4 regions of the Pararhizobium sp. O133 genome follow, and region 1 is predicted to be linked to each of the others. Evidence: riboswitches for the same ligand, from Rfam matches in the RefSeq annotation. Region 1 holds a riboswitch; each other region holds the start of a gene.
What was found. Region 1 has a riboswitch for cobalamin ahead of ACST81_RS10390 (CbtB domain-containing protein). Riboswitches for the same ligand answer to the same signal wherever they lie in the genome.
Positions count from the first base shown of each region.

Region 2: linked by a shared signal. The riboswitch ahead of bluB (5,6-dimethylbenzimidazole synthase) and the one ahead of ACST81_RS10390 (CbtB domain-containing protein) in region 1 are both predicted to bind cobalamin.
Region 3: linked by a shared signal. The riboswitch ahead of ACST81_RS18870 (aromatic ring-hydroxylating oxygenase subunit alpha) and the one ahead of ACST81_RS10390 (CbtB domain-containing protein) in region 1 are both predicted to bind cobalamin.
Region 4: linked by a shared signal. The riboswitch ahead of cobU (bifunctional adenosylcobinamide kinase/adenosylcobinamide-phosphate guanylyltransferase) and the one ahead of ACST81_RS10390 (CbtB domain-containing protein) in region 1 are both predicted to bind cobalamin.

Region 1 covers NZ_CP196426.1:2,160,838-2,163,033, forward strand. Annotated here, with positions in the region: gene ACST81_RS10385 (CbtA family protein) at 5-784, opposite strand; gene ACST81_RS10390 (CbtB domain-containing protein) at 976-1,152, opposite strand; cobalamin riboswitch at 1,200-1,464, opposite strand; gene ACST81_RS10395 (bifunctional diguanylate cyclase/phosphodiesterase) at 1,732-2,196, shown strand, end outside.
Region 2 covers NZ_CP196426.1:2,566,922-2,569,117, forward strand. Annotated here, with positions in the region: gene ACST81_RS12260 (SDR family oxidoreductase) at 9-830, shown strand; cobalamin riboswitch at 873-1,084, shown strand; gene bluB (5,6-dimethylbenzimidazole synthase) at 1,128-1,820, shown strand; gene ACST81_RS12270 (DUF2865 domain-containing protein) at 1,821-2,196, opposite strand, start outside.
Region 3 covers NZ_CP196426.1:3,896,461-3,898,656, reverse strand. Annotated here, with positions in the region: gene ACST81_RS18875 (DUF6656 family protein) at 1-596, opposite strand, end outside; cobalamin riboswitch at 951-1,147, shown strand; gene ACST81_RS18870 (aromatic ring-hydroxylating oxygenase subunit alpha) at 1,265-2,196, shown strand, end outside.
Region 4 covers NZ_CP196426.1:2,436,395-2,438,590, reverse strand. Annotated here, with positions in the region: gene cobW (cobalamin biosynthesis protein CobW) at 1-552, opposite strand, end outside; gene cobU (bifunctional adenosylcobinamide kinase/adenosylcobinamide-phosphate guanylyltransferase) at 556-1,080, opposite strand; cobalamin riboswitch at 1,241-1,636, opposite strand; gene ACST81_RS11665 (cobyric acid synthase) at 1,734-2,196, opposite strand, start outside.

The sequences.
Region 1 (2,196 bases):
ACTGTCAGGCCGATTTCAGAAACCGGTCGTTGATGAAGCCGGAGACGACGCCCAGCACGATCCAGAAGGCCAGTGTCGTCGCAAGCGCAGCCACGGCGAATTCCGCGCCGAGAACGGCCGGGACCGCGCTCGAAATGTCCACTGGCTGCGGCGCTCCATAAAGATGCGGAGCGATCAGCAGCAGCAGGCCGGCCGCCTTGGCGACGAATTCACCGCGCAGGACGATCAGATAGAGGCCGGCGCCAGAAAACAGGATCGTTGCCACCCACCAGATTTGCCGGTCCTGCAGGTCGGCGGCCGGGAAGCCCGGCAATTCCGGCGGCAGGCCGAGGGCAGGGAGCAGGTGGACGGCAAGCCAGCCGCAGGCGCCCCAGAGCGCTCCGTTGCGCAACGTGATGGGATAGCCGATGACGAGGCTGACACCAGCCAGAAGCAGGCCAAAGCCCGAGCCCGCCACGAGATTGGCGAGCAGCGTTCCCGAAAATCGGCTCATGCCGAACATGATGCCGCCTTCCTCGTGTTCACCCTCTTCATGCGCGTAGGCAGGCGTGATCGGCGAGAGAGCGGACAGGACATAGTCCACGGGAGATTGCTGCTTCAGATGCGAATGCTGCTGTTCGGTGGCGGGTTGCTCGGTTGCCGGTTGCCCGGCGGCCGGTTCCTTGCCTTCATATTCCTCGGCATGCAGGATCAGCGGGGTCACCCGAAGTTCCTGCGCAGCGGTCATGAAGACACCCGCAATCAGTCCAGCCACCAGCGCGGCCAGAATTGTTTTAATAACCATATCGATATCCCCAGGTTCAAGCGGAACAGCTGCTTTCGACCGCGTTCACGCTTTGCATGCTTGAAATCCCCACGGCAAAAATCGCCCGGTGCCGAAGCACGGACGCATAGATCACCGCCGCCCGGTTTTCATCGAAACCAGGCATTGCTTCATGTTGGATGGCTGAGAAAGGCGGGTCGCCTTTCAGGCGATCAATGGCAAGGAAAGCCATAGGAATGACGGACGTCGTGCGCGGTATCGTGCAGCACGGCGGAATTGGCCAGGCCGGCGCCGAAAACAAGGAAACTGCCGATCAGCAGCGCAAGAATGCCGGTCGTGATGCGGTCGTTGAGGGAGAGCGTTACATTCGAAACATTAGTCTTAGCCATGACAACCTCCGTGATGGCGCGTGGGATTTCTCCCACCAATTGGGCACCGTGCCCCTTATCAACCGGCAGGTTTCCTGGCTCGCGGCGTCAGGTACTTTCGCACCAAGGAGCCTGTCTCGCCTTCCCAAGGTACGGACTTGAAGTCCGCCGCCGCAGTGGCTTTTGCCGGATGTCCGGCATGACAAACTCTGACCGCTCTACAGTCGCGGGGTCGGCCATGATAGAGATGCCCAGAATGGGTCCACCCTTCACGTTCCCATTTACTCCCCGAAAGCGCCTCGCCCCCAGGGAACCAATTGATCCGACGATGATTATGACGTCCCCCCGTCGATGTCAATTCGAGGCTGCGACGCGGCATGCCGCTTTGAAGGGCAAGCTTTGATGCAGCTTCGTCTGTCCGTTGCCGTATATATCTCGGCTCCATGAAGAGATATTGGACAAACCTGCCTTGAAATAACAATGAATGGTTGATTGTATTGCCGTTTACATTTCGCGTGCGGCGGAACAATAGTTCATTAGGAACCTTGATGCAGAATGGCCCGCACGCCTGTACGCGATGAATCACTCTTAGAGAAGACCATGAAAGCGGTGAGGTCCGAACAGGAATTCCAGAATATTCTTCGTCGGTTGGGACTGGCGCTCGACGCATCCCAGATCGGTGTCTGGGAGCATGACACCCAGGCGAACGAAGTGGTCTGGGATCTGCAAATGCACCGGCTTTACGGAACCGGCCGCGAAGAGAAGCACGTCAAGGGCGAAGTATGGACGCAAGCGATCCACCCGGACGATCTTGAGCATGCGCAAGCCGATTTCGACAAGGCAATCGCCACGAAGGGTGCCTATCAATCGGAATATCGCATCATCCTGCCGAGCGGCGAGATCCGCTACCTCCGCTCGCGTGCGCATTGCTTCGAGGAAGACGGCAATATCACCTTTCTCGGCGCCGAATGGGATGTGACCGCGGACGTCCTCCTGAACAGGGAATTGCAGCGGCAGAAGGCGATTGCCGAAACGCGGGCCGTGGAACTGGAGGCAAGCACCCAG
Region 2 (2,196 bases), 410 kb from region 1:
GGAATGAAATGAGCAAGGATCATGGCCGGCTTGACGGCAAGATTGCCATCGTTACCGGGGGGACGCAGGGGCTCGGGGCAACGATCGCATCGCTGTTTGCCGAGCGGGGGGCAGCCGGCATCGTGATCTGCGGCCGGAATGCCGCAAAGGGCGAGGCCAAGGCCGCCGAGATCGGCAAGGCGACCGGTACACGCGTTGTTTATGTGCAGGCTGATCTCGGCGAGGTCGCCGATGCGGCCAAGGTGGTCGCCACCTGCGACAGGGAGTTCGGCCGCGTCGATGCGCTGGTGAACGCGGCCGCGATCACCGATCGTGGCACGATCCTCGATACCAGCCCGGAACTGTTCGACCGCATGTTTGCCGTCAACGTCCGCGCACCGTTCTTCCTGATGCAGGAAGCGATCAAGGTCATGCGTCGCGAGAAGATCGAGGGCACGATCGTCAATATCGGTTCGATGTCGGCCAAGGCCGGCCAGCCGTTCATCTCCGCCTATTGTGCCTCCAAGGGGGCGCTGGAGACCCTGACCAAGAACACGGCCTATGCCGTGCTTCGCAACCGCATCCGTGTCAACGGCCTCAACATCGGCTGGATGGCGTCGGAAGGCGAGGACCGCATCCAGCGGGAATTTCACGGCGCTGCCAGCGACTGGCTGGAAAAGGCGGCCGCGAGCCAGCCGTTCGGCCGTCTTGTCGACCCGGCTGAAGTGGCGCGCGCCTGCGCCTATCTGTCGTCGGATGAGTCCGGGCTGATGACCGGTTCGGTGATCTGCTTCGACCAGTCGATCTGGGGCGCCTATGACGGTTCGCCGCATCCGGAAGCGGCCATGTGATATCGCATGAGCGGACCGCCTTGCATTCGGCGGCCCGCTATGGGCATATCTGAGGCGTCAGGTGCCCGCGAAAGCGGGAGAATCGGGAATCCGGTGAAAATCCGGAACGTGCCCAACGCTGTGATGGGGACGACCTTGTATTGGGGAACCTTGAATATTTTCAGGTTCCTGCCACTGAATCCTCAATGGATTTGGGAAGGCGGCAAGGTCGGGTGATCCGCAGTCAGAAGACCGGCCTGGTGAGATAGACTGCCCCGCGCGGACGGCGGGAGGTTGCGCATTGTTGGGGATCGAACGATGCTGGCTGAACCACAAGACCGCCTTGTAAAGGCGGACGCATTTTCATCGGACGAGCGCGCCGCCGTCTACCGCGCCATCGAAACCCGCCGTGACGTTCGCGACCAGTTTCTGCCAAAACCTGTTCCAGACGAATTGATCACGCGATTGCTGGCCGCCGCCCATAGCGCGCCTTCGGTCGGCTTCATGCAGCCCTGGAATTTCATTGTCGTGCGCGACGAGGAGAAACGCTCCGAGGTGTTTCGGGCCTTCCAGCGTGCCAACGAGGAAGCGGCGTTGATGTTCGAGGGCGCCGCGCGAGACACCTATCGTTCGCTGAAGCTCGAAGGCATTCGCAAGGCGCCGGTCAGCATCTGCGTGACCTGCGACCCAACCCGCGCCGGCAAGGTCGTTCTCGGCCGCACCCACAATCCGCGCATGGATGCCTTCTCAACGGTCTGCGCCGTGCAGAACCTGTGGCTTGCCGCCCGCGCCGAAGGCGTCGGCGTCGGCTGGGTCAGCATCTTCCATGAGCGGGATATCAAGGCCGTGCTTGGCATTCCGGAGCATATCGAGATCATTGCCTGGCTGTGCCTCGGTTATGTCGATACGCTCTATTCGGAGCCGGAACTGGCCGTCAAAGGCTGGCGCCAGCGCCTGCCGTTGGACGAACTCGTGTTCAACGATGCCTGGGGTGTTCGACCCGGCGAGTGATCAGTTGGTCTGCTGCGGCTGGTAGCCGGGGCCGGTCGGATGTCGCAGGTCGATCGCGCTTTCCTGCGAGGGCAGGAAGCTTGGGCCGACCACCCGAACCTTGCTGTTGGCCGGGTCATAGGGGCGATCGACGACCATGCTTTTCGGGATCTGCTTTTCCGGCGGCTTGCGCGTCGTGATGATGACGATGCCGCTGCCGTCATCCGGCGTGCTCTGGTTTGTCGCTATCTGACCGGCCGGCGTGCAACCGCACTGGCCGGGCTGGCTCAGGTCCCGGGTCTTGTAGGCAAAGGCTGTCGGCAGGTCGGCATAGGGTTCGCCGGTCGCGGCGGAGACCATCTGGTCTGTCTCCTCGGTGGCCAGTGCATGGTAGTAG
Region 3 (2,196 bases), 1.7 Mb from region 1:
CTGATGATGCGCCGCAGTTGTTCGTTGCGTGCGCCGAGCATCAAGACGTTCTTCAGCGCTTCCTTCGGATCGCGGGTGCGGAACAGAAGGCCATTCTGGTGGATGGCCCGGTTGATGCTGAGCTTGCCCGCCTCGGCGTCCATCTCTGTCGCCACGGCGAAGTACATCCGCGAATAGCCCATCTTGATCTTGTCGAAGAAGCGCTCGTCGTCGCCGATGTCGGAAAAGAAGTTGGCGATATAGAAGGACCAGCGCACATCGTCGAACTTGGCGAATTTCGTGCGTGCCGCCGTGACATGGCAATAGCCGAGATGCGGGCTGCCTGCGAGCGTGCGGTGAAACAGCATCTTCGGAAACTGGATGGACTGGTGGAAGCCGTTGATCCGCTCGTGCGTCACGGTTCCCGCCGTTTCGAGCTTCTTGCCGGTGCGGGCGGCTACCTCATCATGGGTCAGGTACCGCCTTTTGGTCGCGTCCCAATTGTCCTTGTGCCGGTTGATGCGTCCTGTGCGCAGAAACTCGGTATAGATCGCGGCCTTCGGCGATTGAACCGGTTTCTTGACGGCGGCAGCGTCGAAATATTTCAGGTTTGACATGGGCCAGCACCAGAATCACAGCGGCTTGCTGAGCAGGCCGGGGCGAAAACTCTCCATCGGGAAAATTACAGCGTCGAGGTTAACGTAATCTTTCCGGACGTTAACCGCCCATCATGGTGCGGCGCTTGCGTTGCGACACGATTTCACGCGTCGAGAAATGTCGTAAAGAGACGGTCGCTCCGTGACCGGTTCGGTCCGCTGGCTGAAAACGCGGCGTCTGCTGAAATTCTAGATAATTCTGTTGTTTTTGCTTATAAAATATACGGTTCCGCACGTTTTTACGGCAGCATGAACATTGTCGTCATTCTGGAATTGGATGTCGCTAATCGACGCCTGCCCGGCTTTAAGATAGGGCTAGATAAAGACACTCAAGGTGTCGCCTCGATGGGAAGGCGGAGAATTGGGAAGCCGGTCAAAATCCGGCGCTGCCCCCGCAACGGTGGTGGAGCGAAACCTCGGCAAAAGGCCACTGGAGAAATCCGGGAAGGCGCCGGGATAGTCCGAAAGGACGGCTCCAGAGCCCGGAAACCAGCCTTGTGAAGACATTGATGTTTTGGTTGCGGCGGGCAGCCGGAAGATGAACCACGAAACCACGCGCTTTCCCGGCGCGGGTGGTTCCTTCCTGTGCGCGGCAACTCGTGAAACGTGGCGAGCACAAGGAACAGATCATGGATCTCCGCAGCGAAGTTCTCCGCAAATTGAAGACCCGGCGCGCCGGGCATAGCCTGGAACAGGCATTCTACACCGATCCGGGCCTCTTCAAGCTCGATATGGAAGAGATCTGGTACAAGGACTGGCTGTTTATCGGCCATGATTGCGAAATCCCGAAGGCCGGCAATTATTTCACCGTCCAGGTCGGCGAATATCCGGTCGTCATCGTCCGCGATCGCACCGGCACCGTCCGGGCGCTGCACAATTCCTGCCGCCATCGCGGCTCGCGGGTGTGCGCCGGGAGTAAGGGATCGTCCGCCAAGCTTGTCTGTCCCTATCACCAGTGGACCTACGAACTCGACGGCAAATTGCTCTTTGCCCGCCAGATGGGCGAGGATTTCGACAAGAACCAGCATGGTCTGAAGCCGATCCATTGCGAAACCATCGGCGGCTACATCTTCATCTGCCTGGCCGACGCCGCGATGGACTTCCAGCCGGTTCGCGACATGGTTTCCTCCTATGTCACGCCGCACAATCTGAAGGACACCAAGGTCGCCTTCGAAAGCACGATCATCGAGAAGGGCAACTGGAAGCTCGTCTGGGAAAACAACCGCGAATGCTATCATTGCGCCGCCAACCATCCGGAGCTTTGCCGCACCTATCCGGAAGCCCCGACGGCCACTGGCGTGCAGGGCGCCAAGGATGATCCGGTCATCGCCGAGCATTGGGCAAAGTGCGAGGCATCCGGCCTGCCGAGCGAATTCAAGATGGACAGGAGCGGACAGTTCCGCGTCGCCCGCATGCCGCTGATCCAGGAAGCCGAAAGCTACACGATGTCGGGAAAACGCGCCGTCAAGCGCCAGCTGTCCGACGATGTCAGCCAGAGCAATATCGGTACGCTCCTGTTGTTCCATTATCCCTCGACCTGGAACCATGTTCTGGGGGACCA
Region 4 (2,196 bases), 280 kb from region 1:
GAGGTCGGCGGCTGTCAACTGGTCCTCGAAAAGCTCCTCGATCGGGCTTTCATGGTCGAGATTGTCGTCTTCGACGCGCAGCGCATCGACCTTGTCGTGATCGTCGGCGAAACGGCCGGCGGCGACAGCGGCGCTATCGACGACCGTGATGACGCCATCGACGGTGACCTCACTGCGGATATCAGGCCAGTTGAAGGCGGCGATCAGCGGCTGCGGCAAAGCGAGGCCCGAGGTTTCGATGACGATGTGGTCCGGGCGGTTGTCGCGCTCCAAAAGCTTCGTCATGGTCGGGATGAAGTCGTCGGCGACGGTGCAGCAGATGCAGCCATTGGTCAGTTCGATGATATCGTCCTCGGTGCAGGCGTCCGCGCCGCAGCCCTTCAAGACATCACCATCGACGCCGAGATCGCCGAACTCGTTGATGATCAGCGCGATGCGGCGGCCTTCGGCGTTCTGCAGGATGTTGCGGATCATCGTCGTCTTGCCAGCTCCGAGAAAGCCGGTGATGACCGTTGCCGGGATCTTGCCGTGAGCGGACTTTGCGGTGGTCATGGATCAACCCTTCATTTTCAGCGGCAATCCGGCCGCGATAAAATAGACTTCAGCGGATTTCTCCGCAACGATCTGGTGCAGCCGGCCGGCATGGTCGCGAAAATCGCGCGCCATCCGGTTTTCCGGCACGATACCCAGCCCGACCTCGTTCGAAACGAACACCAGCCGGGCCTTCGCCTGCGGCAGGTGAGCCGCAAGCCTTGTAAATTCCTTCACCATGTCGCGGTCTTCCATCATCAGATTGGTCACCCACAGAGTGAGGCAATCGATGAGAACGATCCGCTCCGGCGCGTCGATCGCCGACAGGCAGGCGACGAGATCGAGCGGTTCCTCATGGGTCCGCCAGTCCGGCCCGCGCCTGTCGCGATGCTCGTTAATTCTTGCCTGCATCTCGCCATCCCAGGCCCTCCCGGTCGCGACGTAATGCATGGCGAGACCCGACGTGACGACGAGTTTTTCGGCAAAGGTCGACTTTCCGGAGCGGGCGCCGCCGAGGACCAGGACGGGTCCTGACTCTGTCGATGTCATCGGACGATCCCGGCCTCAGGCTGAAGCGCGATGCACGAACATGACGGACGGTCGCGCCTTGGCAGGCCCGGATATAGGATATGCGCCGTTCGTGGAACGGATCGATGAAGCCATGACAACCTCCGTGCTGGCATCGGGAGTCTCCCTCCCTGGTTCGGGCACGATACCCTTGTGGCTGGCAGGTCTCCTGGCTCACGGCGCCACGTGCCCAAAGGCACGAACGGGTTCGCCTCGCCTTCCCGGAGTTTTGACGCCGGATTGCGTGACCGCAATCGGCTGGCATTGCGAAGAGGTGGACGATTCGTAGAAATGAGAGGCGTCCGGCCCCGGCTGATCGCAATGACACTCCAGTGGCTTTTCCGGTTGGACCTTGTCTCCCGCGGCCGCCCGATGCGGCCCGTCCGGAAGTCCGGTTTTCCCGAATGGCGAACCCTGACCGTTCTACAGTCGCGGGGTCGGCTGCGATAAGGATGCCCGGCTTGGGTCCATCCCGTCACATTCCCATTTACTCCCGACATACAACGGCATGCCGGGAACCATCCAATGATCGATGATTAGGCGCTTGGCTGGAGCCTGTCAATCGGAGCCCCCTGCCGGGACATGGTCGAAAATGGCCCTATGCGACAATGCGTCGGACGGGATATCCCCGATCATCATGACATCAATCCGTCGAGCCATTTCGGGTCGAGAACGGCCTCCAGTTCCGCCGCGACATCATCCAACGCCTGATCAACGGACTGCCGATAGTTGAGACCGCCGTCCTCTATGCCGAAACTCCTGAGCAGCGCCGCGCGGTAGGCGTCGCTGGTGAAGAGCCCGTGCAGATAGGTGCCGCTGACCGTGCCGTCGGCGGACACCGCGCCGTCCGCACGGCCGTCGATGATCACGGCCGGGCGGGCGCAATCGGCGCCGGTCGTGCGGCCGAGATGGATTTCGTAGCCTTCGAGTGCAACGTCATAGACCGTCGAGCGAGCGCTGCTGTTGCGCACGGTCTTTTCCGGCGCCATGACCGTCTCGACGGACAGCAGTCCCAGTCCCTCGATCTCGCGCACGTTCCCTTCGATACCGTTGGGATCGGTGATGCGCTCGCCGAGCATCTGGTAGCCGCCGCAAATG